DNA from 3 places in the Xanthomonas sp. WHRI 7945 genome. Region 1 is predicted to be linked to each of the others. Evidence: predicted binding sites of a transcription regulator. Region 1 holds the regulator's gene; each other region holds the start of a gene.
What was found. The regulator FliA, encoded in region 1, starts transcription of late flagellar genes. The targets are predictions, from matches to a motif close to TAAAGTTTNNCNNNCNNNGGCCGATAA.

Region 1 (4,860 bases):
GATCAGCGTGCCGATGCCGAGCCCGTTCGCCGCCCCGGCCGCCGCTGCCGAAGCGGCCGCCAGCGCCGCGGCGGTGCCGAGCTGGCTCGAAAACATCGCCGCGGTGTCGCTGACCCCGGCGGCGCCGGTCGCAGCGGCCGCCGCGTCGGCCGCGGCCACCACCGCGCCGGCAGCGGCAGCCGCCAGCGCCGGGATCCCGGCGCCGGCCACGCTGACGCCGGTGCCGAGCTTCCCGGCCGTGCAGAACGACGAACAATTGACTCAGCTGCGCGACGAACTGGCGCTGATGCGGCAGATGATCGAGCGCGAGATGAACCGGCTCACCGACGAACGCCTGCGCGGCTCGCCGGTACGCGCCCAGGCGCTGGAGCTGATGGACGACTACGGCTTCGACAGCGGCCTGACCCGCGACGTGGTCATGCAGATCCCCGCCGACCTGGAGCTGCACCGCGGCCGCGGGCTGATGCTGGGGCTGCTGTCCAAGCGCCTGCCGATCGCCCCGCTGGACCCGATCGAGGAAGGCGGCGTGATCGCCCTGATCGGCCCCACCGGCGCCGGCAAGACCACCACCATCGCCAAGCTGGCCTCGCGCTTCCTGGAACGCCACGCCGCCCGCGACGTGGCCCTGGTCACCACCGACACCATCCGCGTCGGCGGCCGCGAACAGCTGCACAGCTACGGCCGCCAGCTCGGCATCGCCGTGCACGAGGCCGACAGCGACGCCGCCCTGCAGCAGCTGCTGGAGCGCCTGCGCGACTACAAGCTGGTGCTGATCGACACCGCCGGCATGGGCCAGCGCGACCGCGCGCTGGTCGCGCAGCTGCACTGGCTGCGCGCGTCGCGAGTGGTCCGGTCCTTGCTAGTACTCCCTGCCAACGCGCATTTCTCCGACCTGGACGAGGTGGTGCGCCGGTTCGCCGGCGCCGATCCGCAGGGGGTGATCTTGACCAAGCTGGATGAAACCGGGCGTTTTGGCAGTGCTCTGTCGGTGGTCGCGGACCACCGGCTTCCCATCACCTGGGTGACCGATGGTCAACGCGTGCCGGACGACCTGCACCGCGCCAACGCCGCCAGCCTGGTATTGCGCCTTGAAGATTTGCGGCGCGCTGCCGATAAGCCCTGTACTCCGGAGCAGAACCATGCCGTCGCGTGATTACGCCAATCTGACCAATGCCTTCCCCCTGTCGGCCACCCGCAGCGAACCGCTCGGCCCGGTGCGTACCATCGCCGTGACCGGCGGCAAGGGCGGCGTCGGCAAGACCAACATCTCGGTCAACCTGTCGATGGCGCTGGCCGACATGGGCAAGCGCACCCTGCTGCTGGACGCCGACCTGGGCCTGGCCAACGTCGACGTGGTGCTCGGGCTGACCCCCAAGTTCACCCTTGGCGACCTGGTGGCCGGCCGCTGCACGCTGGAAGAGGTGATCATCGACATGCCCAACGGCCTGATGGTGGTGCCCGCCGCCTCCGGCCGCCGGCACATGGCCGAGCTGCCGCCGGCCCAGCACGTCGGCCTGGTCAATGTGTTCTCCGAGCTGCAGCGCGAGCTGGACGTGATGGTCATCGACACCGCCGCCGGCATCACCGACAGCGTGCTGACCTTCTGCCAGGCCGCGCAGGACGCGGTGGTGGTGGTCTGCGACGAGCCGGCCTCGATCACCGACGCCTACGCGCTGATCAAGGTGCTGTCGCGCGAACGCGGCGTGGACCGGGTGCAGATCGTCGCCAACATGGTCCGCGACCTCAACGAAGGCCGCCTGCTGTACGACAAGCTGAGCCGGGTCTGCGAGAAGTTCCTCGGCGACGTGTCGCTGAACTACCTGGGCTGCGTGCCGCAGGACGACTGGCTGCGCCTGGCGGTGCAGCGCCAGCAACCGGTGGTCAAGGCCTACCCGTCCAGCCCGTCGGCGCAGGCGATCGCCGAGATCGCCCGGCGCACCGCGCGCTGGCAGGCACCGACCGCGCCGCGCGGCAACGTCGAGTTCTTCGTCGAACGGATCATCCAGCGGGGGGTCGCCGCATGAACGTCGCCGCCCAATACCGCGCCGTGCAGCGCAACAGCTCCAACGACTACATCGCCCAGCATTCTGACCTGGTGCGGCGCATCGCCCACCACCTGGCCGCGCGGCTGCCGGCCAGCGTCGAGATCGACGACCTGATCCAGGCCGGCATGATCGGCCTGATCGAGGCCTCGCGCAGCTACGATGCCGACCAGGGCGCCTCGTTCGAGACCTACGCCTCGATCCGCATCCGCGGCTCGATGATCGACGAGATCCGCCGCGGCGACTGGGTGCCGCGCTCGGTGCACCGCCGCGCCCGCGACGCCGCCTCGGCGATCCGCAAGATCGAGCAGAGCACCGGCCGCGCCGCCGCCGCCAACGAAGTGGCCGCAGCGATGGACATGCCGCTTCCCGAATACCTGCGCTTGATGGAAGATGCCGCGCGCGGCCAGGTGCTGAGCCTGGAATCGCGGGTCGAGGACCACGGCGAGCTGGACACCATCGCCAAGGGCGGGCCCAATCCGCAGCAGATGCTGGAACGCAGCGAATTCGGCCGCGAGCTGGGCAAGGCGATCGCGCAGTTGCCCGAACGCGAGCAGCTGGTGCTGTCGCTGTACTACGAACAGGAATTGAACCTGAAGGAAATCGGCGCGGTGCTCGGTGTCAGCGAGTCGCGCGTCTGCCAGATCCACGGCCAGGCCACGGTACGGTTGCGCGGGCGCTTGAAAGCGTTCGAAGCGGCCGACGCCGGCCTGGAAGACGAAGAATAAGACCCAAGGAGTTAGCGGTGAACAAGAACATGCGGATTTTGATCGTGGACGATTTCTCGACGATGCGGCGCATCGTCAAGAACCTGCTCGGCGATCTCGGCTTCACCAACACTGCAGAGGCCGAAGACGGCAACAGTGCCTTGGCTGCACTGCGCTCGGCACCGTTCGAGTTCGTGGTCACCGACTGGAACATGCCCGGCATGACCGGCATCGACCTGCTGCGCAACATCCGCGCCGACGACAAGCTCAAGCACCTGCCGGTGCTGATGGTGACCGCCGAGGCCAAGCGCGAGCAGATCATCGAGGCGGCGCAGTGCGGCGTGAACGGCTACATCATCAAGCCGTTCACCGCGCAGACCCTGCAGGAAAAGCTGGGCAAGATCTTCGAGCGCCTGGGAGCGACCGCCTGATGGAAGCCACCGCCGAACGCAGCGCCCTGATCGAACGCCTGCAAGGTGCGCTGGACGCACTGGAAAAAGGCGACGAAGCCGGATGGCGCAAGGAAATCGACACGCTCGCCGCCTGGCGCACGCGGCCGATGATGCAGGGCCTGAGCAGGCTGGCGCGCGACCTGGGCCAGGCGCTCGGCGAACTGCCGACCGTGCCCACCGAGGCCGGCGAGCTGGACGATGCCTGCTCGCGCCTGGACCACGTGGTGGCGATGACCGAAGAGGCCAGCCACCGCACCCTGGACCTGGCCGAGGAATGCCGCGCACTGGCCGAACAGCTGCGCGCCGGCGGGCTGACCGGCGACCAGGGCGAGATCCTCGACAAGATCCGCCACAACCTCACCGAGATGGCCCTGGCGCAGAGCTTCCAGGACCTGACCGGGCAGATCATCCGCCGCGTCGCGACCATCGTGCGCCGCGTCCACGAAGGCTTCGGCGCGCTCGGCCTGCCGCCGAAGGAAGACAAGAAACCCGACGGCAGCCTGGCCGGCCCCGCACTGGCCGGACTGGACCGTCACGGCGTGTCGCAGAACGACGCCGACGACCTGCTGTCCGGACTGGGATTGTAATTTTATGAGCGCCGTACCCGACGACATCGCTGCCGACTTCATCATCGAAGCCCAGGAAATCCTGGACCGGCTCGGCGAGCAGCTGGTGTCGCTGGAGCAGGCGCCCGAGGACAGCGACCAGCTCAACGCGGTGTTCCGCGGCTTCCACACGCTCAAGGGCGGCGCCGGCTTCCTGGCGATCAACGCCATGGTCGAGCTGTGCCACGCCGCCGAGGACACCCTGGGCCAGGCCCGCGCCGGCCAGGCCACACTGCAGGCGCGGCACTTCGACGCCGCGCAGCAGTCGCTGGACTACCTGCAATCGATGCTCGACGCGTTCGGCAGCGGCAACGAACCGCCGCGCGCGCCGCAGCAGCTGATCGCGCAGTTCGCGACCAGCGGCGAAGAGACCGCCGCACCCAGCGCCAAGGCCGCTGCGGTCGCCGCGCCGGCAGCGGCCGCGGGCGGCAACAGCGAGATGATCGACGACGACGAATTCGAAGCGTTGCTCGACCAGTTGCACGGCGGTGCCGCACCGGCCGCGCTGCCGGTACCGGCCGCCGCGCCGCGGCCGGCACCCAGCGCCAAGCCCGCCGGCGCGCCGGCCAAGGCCGCCGAACCCGAACACACCGTGCGCGTGGACACCAAGCGCCTGGACGCGATCGTCAACCTGATCGGCGAACTGGTGCTGTCGCGCAACCGGCTCAAGACCCTGCGCGTGCGCCTGCGCGACGAGGAACTGGACCGCGCGGTCAGCAGCCTGGACATCGCCACCGCGCGCCTGCAGTCGGCGGTGATGCGCACCCGCATGCAGCCGGTCGGCAAGGTGTTCTCGCGCTTCCCGAAGGTGGCGCGCGACGTCGCCCGCTCCCTCAACAAGGAAGTGGACCTGGAACTGATCGGCGCCGAAACCGAACTGGACCGCAACCTGGTCGAGGCGCTGGCCGATCCGCTGGTGCACCTGGTGCGCAACGCGATCGACCACGGCATCGAGACCCCGGCGCTGCGCGAGGCCACCGGCAAGCCGCGCGGCGGCCACGTGCGCCTGTCGGCGCAGCAGGAAGGCGACTACGTCAGCATCGAGGTACAGGAC
Region 2 (4,860 bases), on a different contig from region 1:
CGCGCGCGGCGCTCACTCCAGCACGTAGGCCACGCGCAAGCCGCCCCAGTGGCGGCCGCGCACGTACACCGGCACCGACAGGTCGAACAGGATCTGCCCGGTGTCGCGCCGGTACACCTGCAGCAGATAGGGCTGGGTGTGGCGGCCGACGCTGCGCCCGACCCGGTCGGTGAACATGCGCTTGGTGCGGTTGCCGACCAGGTCGCGGGCGCGGTCGCCGCTCAGCGGCTGGCTGAAGCGCAGATTGTGGGTCGGCACGTAGCCGTCCGCAGTGGCGCAGATCGCGAACACGATCCACGGATGCGCGGCCAGCAGCGGTTCCTGCAACGGCGGCAGCAGTTCGTCGCACAGCGCGTCGAAGGCGGTGCGGTACTTGGGCGGATCGATGCCCGCGATCGGCGTGTAGTCGGTGGAGAACAACGCCTCCTCGCCGATGCGGCCGCGTGAGATCGCCTCGGCCAGCGCCTGCCCGATCCTGCCGGCGGTGGCCGTCGCCAGTTCGCGGATGCGCGCGTGGCGCGGCTGCTGCATCGGATCGGCCGGCAGCCGGAACAGGCCCACGCAGTCGTGCAGCGTGGCGCTGCCCGCGGCCAACGCCGCGCTGCGCTCGACCACCTGCGCCACATGCTCCAGATTGCTGCGACTGAGCCCGACCACGTGCTCGACCGCGCGGTCGATGCCGCCGATTTCCTCGCTCTGCGCGGCGACGCGGGTGGCCACGGTCTCCATCGCCGCGCTGGCGCGGCCCAGCAGTTGGCCGATGCCGCCGAGCACCTGCTCGGTGCGCTGCGCCGAGGCGGCGCTGTCGTTCAACGCGCTGCCGGTCTCGCCGATGATGGTGCGCACGTCGCGCGCGGCGGCGGCGGCGCGTTCGGCCAGGCGCCGGATCTCGCTGGCGACTACGGCGAAGCCGCGCCCGGCGGCACCGGCATGCACCGCCTCGATGCTGGCGTTGATGGAGAGGATGTTGGTCTGGAAGGCGACCGCGTCGATCACCTCGATGACCTCGGTGGCGCGCGCCGAACGCCGCTCCACTTCGCGCATGGCCTGGCCCAGCGTGCGCGCCGCCTCCACGCCCTGGCGCGCGCTGTCGTCGGCGCTGGCCGCCACCGCGATCACCGCGCGCAGTTCCTGGTCCATCTCCTGCAGGCCCTGCAGCAGCCGCCGGGTGGTCGCCACCACCGTCTGCAACGCCTCCATCTGGGTCTGCGATTGCTGCGCCAGCTCCTCGTTCTCGGCGACCACGTGCGGCACGTCGGCGGCGATCTGCAGCGACAGCGCCACCGCCTGGCGGATCGCCTCGGCCAAGTTGCCGAACCCGGCCGACAGGCGCCGCCCGGCCATCGCCTCGGTGTCCTGCGCGGACAGCGGCGTGCTCAGGCCCAGGTCCAGGTCGCAGCCGGTCAGGCGCTCGCCGACGCGCTCCAGCAGCGCCTGCGCTTCGGCGCCGGCCTGCAGCCGCTGCGCCAGCGCCTGCAGCGCCGGGCTGGTCGCGCCCTGCGCCTGCCCGGCGCCGAGCAGGGCCACGTCGCGCAGCAGCGCGGCGGTCTCCGGATGCGGCAGCGACAGCAGCCAGCCGTCGCCGTCGCGATCGCGCTGGTAGCGCACGCGCCGCGCCGGATCGTCCGCCGACGCCAGCCAGCTGCCTTCGGCGCCGGCCAGCGATGCCAGCGGCAGGCCCCACACCGCGTCGCAGGGTTCGCCGATCAAGCCGTCCGCGTGTACTCCGAGCAGGTCCAGCGCGGCGCGATTGGCGGCGGCGATCCGCCCTTGCGGGTCCAGCCGCAGCAGCGCCACCGGCGCATCCGGCAAGGCCGCGGCGTGTCCGGCGTCAGCATCCGGACTGCGTGTGAACAACGACATCGTCTTCCCCTCCAGGAATTCCACGCCATGGTATCGGCCGCCACCGCGCAACCTGAGGGCATGCGCGCAAGCGCGACCGGCGTCATGCTCGTTCAGGTGCCGGCCGCCGCCCCGCCCGTTCCCGTCTGTCGCACTCTTCGCGGCGGCGAAGACCGTCCGGGGACGCGCACGGCGGCGGAGGTCGTGGCGATTCCCAGGTTCAGCCCGAGATGCGTCGGTCGGCGGTATGCTCTGGCGATACTTCTGCATGGGCGGCATGAAGCACGCTCACGCCATGCGCAGCGGATCGCGCCATAACGGCACCGTGACGATCCGCCCGGTACCCTTGCCTGCTTCGTTCCTGCGTTGCCCTTCACTGCCGCCGCAACGCTTGCAGACCGGCAACCGCTGCGTGCCGCTCGCGCCTGCGCATCGCTGCGAGGCCGGCACGCTCCCTCTCTCGATTCTTGATCGGAGACGCTCCTTCATGGTGTTCCGTATTTCCATCGCGCTGGTGGCCTTGCTGGTGCTGATCGCCGGCCTCGCGCCCGGCCCGTTCGACGACGTGGTGCAGGCGGCGCTGGCCCAGGTCATCCGCGGCGCCGGCTGGATGTACCTGCTGGTGGTGTTCCTGACCCTGGCCTTCATGCTGTATCTGGCCTTCGGCCGCTTCGGCCATCTGCGCATCGGCGGCGAGGACGCCGAGCCGGACTTCTCGCGCGCCAGCTGGCTGTCGATGCTGTTCGCCGCCGGCATGGGCATCGGCCTGGTGTTCTGGGGCGCGGCCGAGCCGATCTCGCATTTCCTCAAGCCACCGGAAGGGCTGGCACCGGAGAGCATGGAGGCCGCACGCGCGGCGATGCGCTACGCGTTCTTCCACTGGGGCCTGCATCCCTGGGCGATCTATGCGCTGATCGGCCTGGCGATGGCCTGGTTCCAGTACAACCGCAACGGCCGCGGGCTGGTCAGCGACATGCTGCAGCCGGTCATCGGCCGCCACCACCGCGGCTGGTTCGGCCACGCCGTGAACATCGCCGCGGTGGTGGCCACCGCGATCGGCGTGGCCACCACGCTGGGCTTCGGCACGATCCAGATCGCCGCCGGCCTGCACCGCGTGTTCGGCGTGCAGGCGAGCATCCCCGTGCAGATGGGCATCATCGCCGTGGCCTTCGTGCTGTACATGGCCTCCACCGCCAGCGGCGTGGAGCGCGGCATCAAGTGGCTGTCCAACTTCAACCTGGCGCTGGCCGCGCTGCTGCTGGCCGCGGTGCTGGTATTGGGCCCGACCGGCTTCATCTTCGACGCCTTCACCACCACGCTGGGCTCCTATCTCAACCAGCTGGTGACGATGAGCCTGCGCATGTCGCCGTTCTCCGGCAGCAAGTGGGTGGCCGAATGGACCATCTTCTATTGGGCATGGTGGATCGCCTGGGCGCCGTTCGTCGGTGCGTTCATCGCCCGCGTCTCGCGCGGACGCAGCATCCGCGAGTTCGTGGTGGGCGTGGTGCTGGCCCCGACCCTGCTCGGCTTCGTGTGGTTCTCGGTGTTCGGCGGCGCTGCGCTGTGGGCGCAGCTGTTCGGCCACGTCGACATGCTGCAGGCGCTGGGCAACGGCTACGAGACGGTGCTGTTCACCCTGTTCGACAGCCTGCCCGGTTCGCTGCTGCTGTCCAGCGTGGCGTTGCTGTTGCTGACGATCTTCTTCGTCAGTTCGGCCGACTCGGCGGTGCTGGTGCTGGCCAGCATGTCCACCGACGAGGCCGGCGACCCGCCGCTGGCGCGCAAGCTGGTGTGGGGCGTGGCGGTGGCGCTGATCGCGGCGGTGCTGTTGCTGGCCGGAGGCCTGGACGCGCTGCAGGGCATGATCACCATCGCCGCGCTGCCGTTCGCGGTGCTGATGGTGCTGGTGATCGTTTCGCTCTACCGCGTGCTGGACGCCGAGCACACCCGCGAACGCCGCCGCGCGCAGCGTACCCGGCACATGATCGAGGCATGGATCGCCCGCGAACAGGCGGCGCAGGAACAGACGCGCGGCGAGGCGGAACGCGCGCAAGCGCAGGAGTGAGCGCGCGGGCTGGCCTGGCGCGTCCAGCGGCCGGCCCGCGCGCGCCAGGCCAGCCCGCGGCGCCGGCTCAGTAGCCGGCGGCCTGGCCGTCCTTGCGGCTTTCCGAGGCGCCGTAGTACACGCCGCTGGCCGGATCGCGGGCGATCGCCTGGTAGCCGCCGTACGGGCCGTCGGCGAAGATCACCCGGTGGCCCTTGCGCATCAGCGCGCGGACCGTGTCGTAGGAGAAGCCCGTCTCCAGGTTGAGCTCGCCGCCATCGCGCATCGCCGCGGCCTGCCCGGTCGGTTCGGTGGAGCCTTCGTGCTGGATGCGCGGCGCATCGCCGGCTTCCTGCAGGTTCATGTGGAAATCGACCAGGTTCATCACGATCTGCACGTGGCCCTGCGGCTGCATCGCCCCGCCCATCACCCCGAAGCTCAGCCACGGCTTGCCGTCCTTGGTCACGAACGCCGGGATGATGGTCTGGAACGGACGCTTGCCCGGCGCGTAGCCGTTGGGATGATCTTTCTTCAGCACGAACATCTCGCCGCGGTCCTGCAGGATGAAGCCCAGTCCCGGCGGCGCCATGCCGCTGCCCATGCCGCGGTAGTTGGACTGGATCAGCGACACCATCATGCCGTCGGCGTCGGCCACGGTCAGGTAGATGGTGTCGCCCTCTTCCAGCTGCTTGGGCGTGCCCGGCTGCACTTCCTTCAGCGCCTTGTCCATCGAGACCAGCGCGCGGCGCTGCGTGGCGTAGTCCTTGGAGAGCAGCCTGGCCAGCGGCGCCGGCTGGAACGCCGGATCGGCATAGAAGCGCGCGCGGTCGGCGAAGGCCAGCTTCTTGGCCTCGGCGAACAGATGGATGTGCTCGGCCGAGCCGAACGCGATCTTGGAGAAATCGTAGCCCTCCAGGATGTTGAGCATCTGCAGCGCGGCGATGCCCTGGCTGTTGGGCGGCAGCTCCCACACG
Region 3 (4,860 bases), on a different contig from region 1:
CGCCGCCGAACATCCCGTTCTGGCTCGGCGAGGCGCCGGGGCGCAGCGACGAGCTGTCGGCCGGCGTGTCGCGGCTGCGCGCGCAGTTGGAGCAGTGCCTGGAGCAGGGCGGCGCGGCGCAGGCGCTGGCCTGGCTGCACGAGGAAGTGGCGCTGGACGCGGCCGCGGCGCAGCAGCTGGTCGACTACCTGGGCCGCGCGCGCACCGCGCTGGGTGCGCTGCCCACGCAGCGCTGCATCGTGCTGGAGCGCTTCTTCGACGACAGCGGCGGCACCCAGCTGGTGATCCACAGCGTGCACGGCAGCCGTATCAATCGCGCCTGGGGTCTGGCCCTGCGCAAGCGCTTCTGCCGCACCTTCAATTTCGAACTGCAGGCGGCCGCCACCGAGGACGCGATCGTGCTGTCGCTGTCGACCCGGCACAGCTTCGCGCTGGAGGAGGTCGCGCGCTACCTGCACCCGTCGTCGGCGCTGGAGGTGCTGGTGCAGGCGCTGCTGGAGGCGCCGCTGTTCGGCGTGCGCTGGCGCTGGAACGCGACCAACGCGCTGGCCTTGCCGCGCTTCACCGGCGGGCGCAAGGTCGCCCCGCAGCTGCAGCGGATGAAGTCCGAGGATCTGCTGGCCACGGTGTTCCCGGACCAGGTGGCCTGCGCCGAGAACCTGGTCGGCGAGCGCGAGATTCCCGAGCACCCGCTGGTCGCGCAGACGCTGCACGACTGCCTGCACGAGGCGATGGACAGCGACGGCTGGCTGCAGCTGCTGCGCGGCATCGCGGACGGCAGCGTGCGCGTGCTGGCGCGCGATCTCGCCGCGCCGTCGCCGCTGGCGGCCGAGGCGCTGGATGCGCGGCCGTACGCGTTCCTCGACGATGCGCCGCTGGAAGAGCGCCGCACCCAGGCCGTGCAAAGCCGCCGCTACCAGGATCCGGACAGCGCCGACGACCTGGGCCGGCTCGATCCGGAGGCGATCGCCGCGGTACGCGAGGAGGCCTGGCCGCAGCCGCGCAGCCGCGACGAGATGCACGAGGCGCTGGTCGCGCTCGGCGCGCTGGACGCCGCCGAAGCCGCTGCGCACGACGCGTGGCCGGACTGGCTGGCGGAACTGGCGGCCGATGCGCGTGCCACCCGGTTGCAGGGCGTCGGCAATGACGGCGCCGCGCTGTGGGTCGCGGCCGAGTCGCTGGCGCTGGTCGCGCCGCTGTATCCGCAGGCCGTGGCGCAGCCGCGCATCGCCGTGCCCGACGGCTATGCGATCGACGACTGGCAGCGCGACAGCGCGCTGCGCGAGCTGCTGCGCCTGCGCCTGGCTGCCCTGGGGCCGGTGACCGCGGCCGCGCTGGCGGCGCCGCTGCGGCTGCCGCTGCGCGAGGTGCAGGCGGCCTTGCTGGCGTTGCAGCGCGACGGCTACGTGCTGCCCGGCCGCTTCAACGCCGATGCCGGCGACGACGAGTGGTGCGAGCGCCATCTGCTGGCGCGCATCCATCGCTACACCCTGGGCCGGCTGCGCCGCGAGATCGAACCGGTGGCGCCGCGCGACTACGCGCGTTTCCTGTTCCGCTGGCAGCACCTGGACGGCGAAGGCCGGGTCGCCGGGGCCGAAGCGCTGGCCAGCGTGCTGGCGCAGCTGGAAGGCTTCGAGGCGCCGGCGGCGCTGTGGGAAAGCGAGCTGTTGCCGGCGCGGGTACGCGACTACGCCCCGGCCTGGCTGGACGAACTGTGCAGCGCCGGACGCACGCTGTGGACGCGGCTGCGCCCGGCCGCGGCCAGCGCCGGCGGCGCCGGCTCGCTGCGCAGCACCCCGATCCTGTTGTTGCCGCGGCGCAGTGCCGCGCAATGGTCGCGGCTGCTGCCGGCGGCGGCCGCGCCGGTCGCGCTCGGCTCGCGCGCGCAGAAGGTCGCCGACTACCTGGAGGCACACGGCGCTTCGTTCTTCGACGAGATCGCCGACGCCACGCGGTTGCTGTCCACCGAACTGGAAGAGGCGCTGGCGGACCTGGTGGCGGCCGGCCGCATCCACTGCGACAGCTACGCCGGGCTGCGCGCCTTGCTGGTGCCTGCCTCCAAGCGGCCCTCGGCGCTGTCGCGGCGGCGGCGCCGGGTGCCGTTGTACGGCATCCAGGATGCGGGCCGCTGGGCGCTGTTGCGCGGCGCCACCGATGGCGGCGACGCGGCCGTGCGCGGCGAGGCCATCGAACACCTGGCGCGGACCCTGCTGCGCCGCTACGGCGTGGTCTGCTGGCGCCTGCTCGAGCGCGAGGCGGCGTGGCTGCCGCCGTGGCGCGAGCTGCTGCGCGTCTATCACCGGCTGGAGGCGCGCGGCGAGATCCGCGGCGGCCGCTTCATCAGCGGGCTGTCCGGCGAGCAGTTCGCGCTGCCCGAGGCGATCGGCCTGCTGCGCCAGCTGCGGCGCCAGCCGCACGATGGCGCCTGGCTGTGCATCGCCGCCGCCGACCCGGCGAACCTGCTCGGCGGCGTGCTGCCGGGCAACCGCGTGCCGCGGGTTCCCGGCGCGCGCGTGCTGTACCGCGACGGGCTGCCGATGGCGACTTGGGTCGCGGAGCGTTTCGAACCGTTGCAGGACATGAGCGCCGTCGACAGCGCCGCGGCGCGGCAACGGCTGAGCGAGCCGGTTGCGTCGGGCACGCGCGACGCCATCGCCGCGATGCTCGCCGGCATGGGCTGACGACGCCGCAGTGAGACCCGATCGCCGCTCTCGCTCGACAAGCAGCGCGATGCCGTTCGATTGAGGTTCTTCACGTGTTGTCTACAAATTATTGTGGTGCAAATCACCATTTTTTTCGGGATTCCGGGGCGGTAATTTCCCGTTGAGAAAAGTGCGGCACTAAGCGGCAGGCATGGGCCGCGTACCTTTGCCGACCGAAGAGCCTCGCCCAGAAAGGTCCTATCCGTATTCAGCGAAGGTCCGCCGTCGCCCGCGTCTGTGCGCAATTCCGCACTTGTGGTGGCGATTAAAGGGGAATCGGGGAGCGCCGATAGCTCTCAGGCAACGGGCGATGCAGCGCTACGCAGCGCATCGCTGCAGTCCGCACGTTGATGCTCGTTTCCGAGCCCAGCAGGGTGCAACGGGAAGGACATCCGGACGCGTCGTCTTGGCGCGGTCGTTACCAAACAAATCGGGGAAGACATCATGTTGGGCAATATGAAGATCGGTATCAGGCTTACCTGCGCGTTCCTGATCGTGGCCGCCATCGGCGCCTGCATCGGCGCGATCGGCATCCGCAATTCCGGACGCATCAACGACTACGCCACGCAGTTGTACGAGCGCGAACTGGTCGGCCTGTCCAATATCAAGGAAGCCAACATCAACCTGATCTACGCCGGCCGCGCGCGCTCCAACCTGCAGCTGTCGACCACGCAAGAGGACCGTGCCAAGCACCTGGCCAGCATCGACAAGTACACCGCGAACGTGGTCGATTACGTCGCCAAGGCGCGCGTTTCGTTCAGCAGCCCGGAGTCCAAGGCCAAGCTGGCGCGTTTCGACGAGGTCTGGAAGCAGTACCTGCTGCATCGCGGCCAGTTCATCGAAAAGGTCGCCAAGGAGCCGCTGCAGGAAGCCAATCCGGAACTCATCGCGCTGTCGGCCTCGGTGCGTAGCGCCTCCGACGAGCTCGACGTGCTGATGAGCGAACTGGCCACCATCAAGGAAGCCCGCGCGGCCGAGGCAAGCGCGGAAACCGGCGCGATCCATGTCAGCGGCGCCAGGATGCTGACCGCGATCATCATTGGCGGCGTGTTGCTCGGCGTGTGCCTGGGCTTCTTCATCAGCCGCAGCGTGACCAAGCCGATCGGCAAGGCGGTGGACGTGGCCAATGCGCTGGCCGACGGCGACCTGAGCGTCGTGATCGAAACCACTTCGAAGGACGAGGCGGGCCAGCTGCTGCTGGCGATGCGGCGCATGGTCGAGAAGCTGCAGCAGGTGGTCGGCGAGGTCAACGCCAGCGCGCAGACCCTGGCCGGCGCGTCGGAGGAGGTCAGCGCCACCGCACAGTCGCTGAGCCAGGCCTCGACCGAGCAGGCCGCGGGCGTGGAGGAAACCAGTGCATCGCTGGAGCAGATGACAGCATCGATCGGGCAGAACACCGAGAACGCGCGCATCACCGACGGCATGGCCGCGCAGGCCGCCAAGGAAACCGTGGAAGGCGGCGAAGCGGTGGTCGCCACCGTGGCGGCGATGAAGCAGATCGCGCAGAAGATCGGCATCATCGACGACATCGCCTACCAGACCAACCTGCTCGCGCTGAACGCGGCGATCGAGGCCGCGCGCGCCGGCGAGCACGGCAAGGGCTTCGCCGTGGTCGCTGCGGAAGTGCGCAAGCTGGCCGAGCGCAGCCAGGTCGCCGCACAGGAGATTGGCGAAGTGGCCGGTTCCAGCGTCGAGCTGGCGGAAAAGGCCGGACGCCTGCTGGAGACCATCGTGCCCAGCATCAAGCGGACCTCCGACCTGGTGCAGGAAATCGCCGCGGCCTCGCTGGAGCAGTCCTCCGGCGTGGCGCAGATCAACTCGGCGGTGGTGCAGCTGAGCCAGACCACGCAGCAGAACGCCACCGCGTCCGAGGAACTGGCCGCGACCGCCGAGGAAATGAGTTCGCAGGCCGAGTACCTGCAGCAGTCGATGGCGTTCTTCCGCCTGGGCCATGGCGAGGCGCCGCGCCCGCCGCGCGCAGCCGACAAGCCCAGCGCCAAGGCGCTCGGCAGCAGCCGCATCGAGCCCAAGCGCGTGCGTCCGCGTGCGCCGCAGCCGGCGTACGCGATGACGGCGGGTCCGGACGAATCGCAGTTCGCCAGCTTCTGAGGAGCACGCCATGCGCGCACAACTTGGCAACGCAGCGGCCGTGCCGCTG

Region 2: a site for FliA is predicted at 1,894-1,920, ahead of VDQ83_RS05085 (methyl-accepting chemotaxis protein). Genes of this name have one in related genera too.
Region 3: a site for FliA is predicted at 2,969-2,995, ahead of VDQ83_RS06545 (methyl-accepting chemotaxis protein). Genes of this name have one in related genera too.

The regions. Positions count from the first base shown of each region.
Region 1 is NZ_JAYIQP010000002.1:87,441-92,300, reverse strand. Features, by position in the region: gene flhF (flagellar biosynthesis protein FlhF) at 1-1,153, shown strand, start outside; gene VDQ83_RS02305 (MinD/ParA family ATP-binding protein) at 1,140-2,024, shown strand; gene VDQ83_RS02300 (RNA polymerase sigma factor FliA) at 2,021-2,770, shown strand; gene cheY (chemotaxis response regulator CheY) at 2,788-3,180, shown strand; gene VDQ83_RS02290 (protein phosphatase CheZ) at 3,180-3,788, shown strand; gene VDQ83_RS02285 (chemotaxis protein CheA) at 3,793-4,860, shown strand, end outside.
Region 2 is NZ_JAYIQP010000004.1:148,933-153,792, reverse strand. Features, by position in the region: gene VDQ83_RS05085 (methyl-accepting chemotaxis protein) at 13-1,863, opposite strand; gene VDQ83_RS05080 (BCCT family transporter) at 2,330-3,907, shown strand; gene ggt (gamma-glutamyltransferase) at 3,975-4,860, opposite strand, start outside.
Region 3 is NZ_JAYIQP010000006.1:2,107-6,966, reverse strand. Features, by position in the region: gene VDQ83_RS06550 (DEAD/DEAH box helicase) at 1-2,681, shown strand, start outside; gene VDQ83_RS06545 (methyl-accepting chemotaxis protein) at 3,147-4,811, shown strand; gene VDQ83_RS06540 (chemotaxis protein CheW) at 4,822-4,860, shown strand, end outside.